One region of the Rhizobium sp. M1 genome, then DNA from elsewhere that is predicted to be linked to it. Evidence: riboswitches for the same ligand, from Rfam matches in the RefSeq annotation. Region 1 holds a riboswitch; the other holds the start of a gene.

What was found. A riboswitch is a leader RNA that binds a small molecule or an ion and turns the genes downstream of it on or off. The one in region 1 is predicted to bind FMN.
Region 2: linked by a shared signal. The riboswitch ahead of CO655_RS08715 (DMT family transporter) and the one ahead of CO655_RS27985 (6,7-dimethyl-8-ribityllumazine synthase) in region 1 are both predicted to bind FMN.

What each region holds. Positions count from the first base shown of each region.
Region 1 covers NZ_NWSW01000038.1:11,243-14,832, reverse strand. Annotated here, with positions in the region: gene CO655_RS27990 (SRPBCC family protein) at 15-461, opposite strand; FMN riboswitch at 1,025-1,168, shown strand; gene CO655_RS27985 (6,7-dimethyl-8-ribityllumazine synthase) at 1,249-1,683, shown strand; gene CO655_RS27980 (DUF1194 domain-containing protein) at 1,723-2,499, opposite strand; partial or broken gene CO655_RS27975 (LysR family transcriptional regulator) at 2,605-3,506, opposite strand.
Region 2 covers NZ_NWSW01000007.1:257,311-260,900, forward strand. Annotated here, with positions in the region: gene lon (endopeptidase La) at 1-1,768, shown strand, start outside; gene hupB (DNA-binding protein HupB) at 1,975-2,250, shown strand; FMN riboswitch at 2,374-2,525, shown strand; gene CO655_RS08715 (DMT family transporter) at 2,617-3,522, shown strand.

The sequences.
Region 1 (3,590 bases):
CCGCGAAAAATCGTTCATGTCCTGCCGTAAAAAGGATCCGGTCCCGGATCGCGCCCGGCGGCGACCGCGGTGAGCCGCCCGAGATAATGCTCCCAGCCCTCGGCATGGCCGGCGCACTGCTCCTCGCTCGGCAGGCCGCTATGGGTGAGTCGGAGCAACGTCCCATCCGGCTGCTCGATCAGGTCGATCTCGACCAGGCTGGAGCCCGGCGGCACGGCCTCGCTGCCATCCCATCCGAAGCTGTAGGCAAGCCGATGCACCGGCACGACCTCGCGAAACGAGCCTCGCGCAAAGCGGGCGCCGGTGACATTGACGAGATAGAGCCCGCCCGGCTCCGGCTCGATCTCGGCCTCCGTTCCCATCCATCGCAAAATCTTCTCCGGATCCGTCATCAGCGCAAACACCGCAGCCGGCGGCGCCGCAATATGCGCCTCACGGCGCACGACAAAAGACTCTGGCATGCCTCCCTCCCATGATGGTCACGGCCAGCCCCGCCTCATGCGGGACGGCGCGTCATGCTGTTTCGGCGTGAGTGTGCTCATGGAAGCATGTAGGCGCGAGTGCACGCGCAGCAAGGGCGATCGGACAATGCGTGTCCTCCTCCTATTCGCCGGCCCTCATTGACGGGTGCGGCACCCGCCAAACGCTCCTCATGCTGAGGTGTGTAGCGGGCACCACCTCTCCTCCGTCATTCCTGTCCTCGGGCTTTGACCCGAGGGATGTCACAGGAATCCAGCCACGGCGCGTCCGCGCCGTGATTGACTCCATTGACAGGAGGCGAGTCTCTCGCGCCCAAGGACTTGGGCGCACTGGATCCCTGTGACATCCCTCGGGCGAAGCCTGAGGCCACAGGGATGAGGGAGGCCGGAGAGGCGTGCTCACTCCACTTCCAGCCTCATCAGCCTTGCATACCCCAACGTCTTCATGCTGAGACGCGCAGCCCGAAAGGGCGAAGCCTCGAAGCCACCCCACCACCAAACCAATTTCCCCTATTGCCAGCCCGCCGCCTTGTCCCTATTGTCCGCGCCGTTCTCAGGGCGGGGTGGAAGTCCCTACCGGCGGTATGCAGTTTCGATTGCGAGCCCGCGAGCGCCTTCTTAACGAAGGGTCAGCAGATCAGGTGAGATGCCTGAGCCGACGGTCATAGTCCGGATGAAAGAGAACGCGCGTTCCTGCTGCCCTTACCGGCAGCCGGTGAACGTTCGTGATCGCCTTGGGTGACGTGTCTGTACGCCAAAGGAGATTACCATGACACCCACCCGTTATGCCTTCGTCAAAGCCGGCTGGCACGCCGATATCGTCGACCGTGCGCTCGAAGGTTTCCAGCAGCTCATTCCAGCTGAGCAGATCGATGTGTTCGACGTTCCCGGCGCATTCGAAATGCCGCTGCTGTCGCGCGATCTTGCGGCGACCGGGCGCTACGGCGCCGTCATCGCCGCCGCCTTCGTCGTCGATGGCGGGATCTACCGTCACGAATTCGTCGCCCAGGCCGTCGTCGATGGCCTGATGCGCGCCGGCATGGATACCGGCGTTCCGGTTCTGTCGGTTTCGCTGACCCCGCACAATTACCAGGAAACCGAGCATCACACGCAGATCTACCGCGCGCACTTCGTCGAGAAGGGCCGCGAGGCGGCCCGAGCCGCCCTCATGATCGGCAAAACGCGCGCCGCTCTCGCGGCGTAAACCTCCGCATCGAGGCGGCGGCAACGCCTGCCGCCTCTCTCACCGGTCAAACATATCCCGCCACTGCTTCTCCCCGATCAAGCAGTCCGTTGCCGGCTCCGCGCCGGCGATCGGCTGCACCGTCGCCGGCAGAGACAAGCCGCTGATCTCCATCACCAGCTTGCGGCGCACGGCGACGGCGAAGTCCTCGATCTTGCGGACCGGCAGCACGAAGGCGCCGGGGCCGCCGATGACGCAGTCGGCATAATATTTGTCGAGCCCATCGGGCGCATCGGAAGGCCGCAGCATCAGGGCGAGGCCGTTGATGACCATGCCTGACGCCACCGCCTTGTCGCGGACGGGCGTGACGGGATTGCCGGAATTGTTCGGACCGTCGCCGGAGACATCAATCACCTCCCGCCTGCCCCGGAAGGGGCTGGAGATGATCATGCTGACGCCCTGGGCGATCGCGGTGGAGATCGAGGTGCGCCGCTGCGTGCCGATCGGCCGGGCGTCGACCTTGTCGGCAAAGGCGATCGCATCCTGCTCCGTCGCGATCACCTGCCAGTCGATCACCGAACCCTGGACGACATAGCCCGCCCATTCAAAATAGCTGATGGCGATGCGGCCGGTGAGCCCGCCCTTCACCGCATCGATGAATTCCTTGTGTTTCAGCGCCTCGACATAACCGTCGCGCTGGATGCCGATCTCTTCGAAATCCATCGACCGCGAGGTGTCGACGGCAAGCACCAGCGTCACGTCGACCTCGTTTGCCGCAGCCTGCGCCGTCGGCACGACACCGGAAAGACCCATGAGCACCGCAAGTGACGTCAACATCGGCAGATCCCCGCGACATTCCCACGCCGGGCGACTCTAGCACAGCTTGGCCGCCGCCGAACGCGCCGCCGCGCGGGCCGCTTCAATTTTCGGTGATGGCACCCCTCAATGCAACGGCAGCCACAAAGGACTTTTCCATGCCTTCAGCGCGTCGAGGAAGACCTGCAGGCGCAGGGGCAGGAAGCGGCGCGTGGGATAGACGGCGTGCACGAAGATTTCCGGCGACGACCAGTCCGGTAGCAGGCGGATGAGCGCGCCTCCTCGGATCTGCTCGTCGCAATAGGTCGAAGGCAGGAGACCAATGCCGTGGCCACGATAGGTGAAGGCGCTGACCGCATCGAAATCGCGGCTCGATGCCGGCCCCGACACGCGCACGTCGGCCGATTTGCGGCCGCTGACGAGATGCCATTCCGCTTCGCTGTTGCGCCCGTTCAGGAGCACGCACCGATGGTCCTTGAGATCTGCGGGCTTTGTGGGAAGCGCCCTCTCCTTCAGATAATCCGGGGCGGCGACCAGATAGCGCACGCTCTTGCCGAGCCGCTGCGCGACGATGGTGGAATCCTTGAGTTCGCCGAAGCGGATGCCGAGATCGATATTCTCCGCGACCAGATCGAGGAACAGGTTAGTGACGAAAAGATCGACTTGGATCTCGGGATAGGCCTTCAGGAAATCGGAGATGAATTCGTAGAAGACCTCTTGGCCCAAGATGACCGGCACCGAGATCTTCAGCAAGCCTTCCGGCTTTCTCTGCGTTTCAGTCAGCGCCTGCTCGGCGTCGATGAGATGAGCAAGCGGCTCGCTGCACCTGTCGTAATAGGCCCGGCCCTGCGCGGTGAGGCTGAGCTTGCGGGTCGTGCGCTGGATCAGCGTCACGCCGAGCTGGTCTTCGAGCGACGTCACCTTCCGACTGACGGTCGAAACAGGCATGCCGAGCGAATGGGCGGCGCGGCTGAAGCTGCCATATTGCGCCACTTCACGAAGACGGCGATGTCGTTGAGATCGGCCATGCCGGTATTTTTGCACTGATGCAAAAGAGAATCCAGATATTTCCATCTAATCGAGCAATGACGTTTTCGCCATATTCACCTTGC
Region 2 (3,590 bases), on a different contig from region 1:
GCGCGTCAAGCGCCAGATGGAGAAGACCCAGCGCGAATACTACCTGAATGAGCAGATGAAGGCGATCCAGAAGGAACTCGGCGACGGCGAGGAAGGCCGCGACGAGATGAGCGAACTGGAAGAGCGCATCTCCAAGACCAAGCTGTCCAAGGAGGCCCGTGAAAAGGCCGATGCGGAGCTGAAGAAGCTGCGCCAGATGAGCCCGATGTCGGCCGAAGCCACCGTCGTGCGCAACTATCTGGACTGGCTGCTCGGTATCCCGTGGGGCAAGAAGTCGAAGATCAAGGCCGATCTCAACAATGCCGAAAAGATCCTCGAAGCCGATCACTTCGGTCTCGACAAGGTCAAGGAACGCATTGTCGAATATCTGGCCGTGCAGGCCCGCGCCACCAAGATCAAGGGCCCGATCCTGTGCCTCGTCGGTCCTCCCGGCGTCGGCAAGACCTCGCTCGCCCAGTCGATCGCCAAGGCGACCGGCCGTGAGTATGTCCGCATGGCGCTCGGCGGCGTTCGCGACGAAGCCGAAATCCGCGGTCACCGCCGCACCTATATCGGCTCGATGCCCGGCAAGGTCATCCAGTCGATGAAGAAGGCGAAGAAGTCCAATCCGCTCTTCCTGCTCGACGAGATCGACAAGATGGGCATGGACTTCCGCGGCGATCCGTCCTCGGCCTTGCTCGAAGTGCTCGATCCGGCGCAAAACTCGACCTTCATGGACCATTACCTGGAAGTCGAATACGACCTGTCCGACGTGATGTTCATCACCACGGCGAATACACTGAACATTCCGGCGCCGCTGATGGACCGCATGGAAATCATCCGTATCGCCGGCTACACCGAGGATGAAAAGCGCGAGATCGCCAAGCGGCACCTGCTGCCGAAGGCCATCAAGGAACATGCGCTGCAGCCCGAGGAATTCTCGGTCAGCGACGATGCCCTGATGGCGATCAGCCAGCAGTACACCCGCGAAGCCGGTGTCCGCAGCTTCGAACGCGAATTGATGAAGCTCGCCCGCAAGGCGGTCACCGAGATCATCAAGGGCAAGACGAAGTCCGTTCACGTGACGGCCGCCAACATCGCCGATTACCTGGGCGTCCCGCGCTTCCGCCACGGCGAAGCCGAGGGCGAGGATCAGGTCGGCGTCGTCACCGGTCTGGCCTGGACGGAAGTCGGCGGCGAGCTGCTGACCATCGAAGGCGTGATGATGCCGGGCAAGGGCCGCATGACTGTCACCGGCAATCTGAAGGACGTCATGAAGGAATCGATTTCGGCAGCGGCCTCCTATGTCCGCTCGCGCGCCGTCGATTTCGGCATCGAACCGCCGATGTTCGAAAAGAACGACATCCACGTGCACGTGCCGGAAGGCGCCACGCCGAAGGATGGCCCCTCGGCCGGTGTTGCCATGGCGACTGCCATCGTCTCGATCATGACCGGCATCCCGGTGAACAAGCATGTGGCCATGACCGGTGAAATCACCCTTCGCGGCCGTGTGCTGCCGATCGGCGGTCTCAAGGAAAAGCTGCTCGCAGCGCTTCGCGGCGGCATCAAGAAGGTGCTGATTCCGGAAGAAAACGCCAAGGACCTGGCGGAGATTCCTGACAACGTGAAGAACAACATGGAGATCATCCCGGTCTCCCGCATGGGCGAGGTGATCAAGCACGCGCTGATCCGCCGGCCCGAGCCGATCGAGTGGGATGGCACGGTGGAAACGCCTGTGATCACATCGGTCGAAGGCCTTGATGAGACGGGCGCAACCATAGCGCATTGAGTGGCGCTTGCCACATTTATGCCCATTTGGCGCAAAAGACGCAAAAAGGCTGGCGGAAACGCCAGCCTTTTTTGTGAAAACGTCATGTAGACGCTTGCTTTTCCTTGATTTGCAGGGCTTCTGGGTTCCCGGCGGGCCTGATGAAACCTATTCTGCGCCTAGCTTACATTTGAGTCGTTTCATACCATTTAGAAAGGGGTGGAAACATGAACAAGAATGAACTCGTGTCCGCAGTGGCCGAAAAGGCAGGACTGACGAAGTCTGACGCGGCTTCCGCTGTCGACGCGGTTTTCGACGTTGTCCAGGCTGAACTCAAGAACAAGGGCGACATCCGCCTCGCAGGGTTCGGCAGCTTCACCGTTTCTCATCGTGCAGCATCGAAGGGCCGCAACCCGTCCACCGGCGCTGAAGTCGACATTCCGGCTCGCAACGTGCCGAAGTTCACGCCCGGCAAGGGCCTGAAGGACGCCGTCAACGGCTGATTGAAGATTATCCGCCAGCCGTAAACGAGACCGGCTGTGCAGGGTTTTTGAGAGGGGTTCGGCTTTGCCGGGCCCCTTTTTGTTCTGGCCGCTTGCCGCATGCGGCACTTTGTTTTACCACGGACCTGTTCTCAGGGCGGGGTGAAACTCCCCACCGGCGGTAAGGGCTGCGGCCCGAGCCCGCGAGCGCTTTCCCAAGCTGATGCGCGGGAGGGGTCAGCAGATCCGGTGTGATTCCGGAGCCGACGGTATAGTCCGGATGAAAGAGAATGAGCATGGCCGCGTGCGGGCAGGGGACTGCCGGCGTCAGCGTGTCGTCGCCTCATGCGTCCTGATTTATGTTGGTCCCTATTCTGGATAAAAGACATGAATCAGAATTCCCTTGCAGTCTCGCAATCCCGCGCCTTTGCCGGCGCAACCTTCATGGTGCTTGGAGGCGCGGCCTTTTCGCTCCTCAACGTCGTCACCCAGTGGCTGACCATGAAGCTCGCCTTTCCCCCGGCCTCAGCGGTCTTCTGGCAATATGCCTTCGCCTTCCTTTTCTCCTTGCCCTTCCTGCGAAAGGCAGGCCTTTCGGCTATGCGCACCAGCTATCCCCGACGGCATGTCGTGCGCGTGGTCTTTGCCGCGCTCGGCGGCGCGGCCTGGGTTTCCGGTCTTGCTTCGGTGCCGATCTGGCAGGCGATTGCGCTTGTCATGACCTCGCCCTTCTTCATCATCCTCGGCGCCCGCCTGTTCCTCGGTGAACGCGTCGGTCCCGCCCGCTGGATGGCGACCGCTGTCGGCTTCGCCGGCGCGATGATCACCCTGCAGCCATGGTCCGACAGCTTCACCTGGGCAACATTGCTGCCGGTGCTCTCGGCGCTGCTCTGGGGCGCCTCGTCGCTGATCACCAAGAGCCTGACCGGCATTGAGAAGCCGGAGACGATCACCGTCTGGCTGCTGGTGCTGCTGACGCCGATCAACGGCGGGCTGGCGCTTGCGGCGGGCCTTGCCGTGCCGACGGGTGCGACGCTGGCTCTCTTCCTTCTGGCGGGCCTCCTGACGGTCGTGGCGCAATATCTGCTGACCCTTGCCTATGCCAGCGCCGACGCTGCCTATGTGCAGCCGTTCGACGGTCTGAAGCTGCCGCTCAACATTCTCGCCGGTTGGCTGTTCTTCGGTTATGCGCCGGCCGGTTATCTCTGGCTGGGAGCCGGACTCATCCTTGCCGCATCGCTCTTCATCATGCGCAATGAGATGCGCCGGGAGAGGCGAGCGGCCTCCGTGTGAAATGTCGCGGACTGTCATGTCTCTGTCATGGCAGTCCCGCAGAAAACCCATGTTTCGACTATTCGACA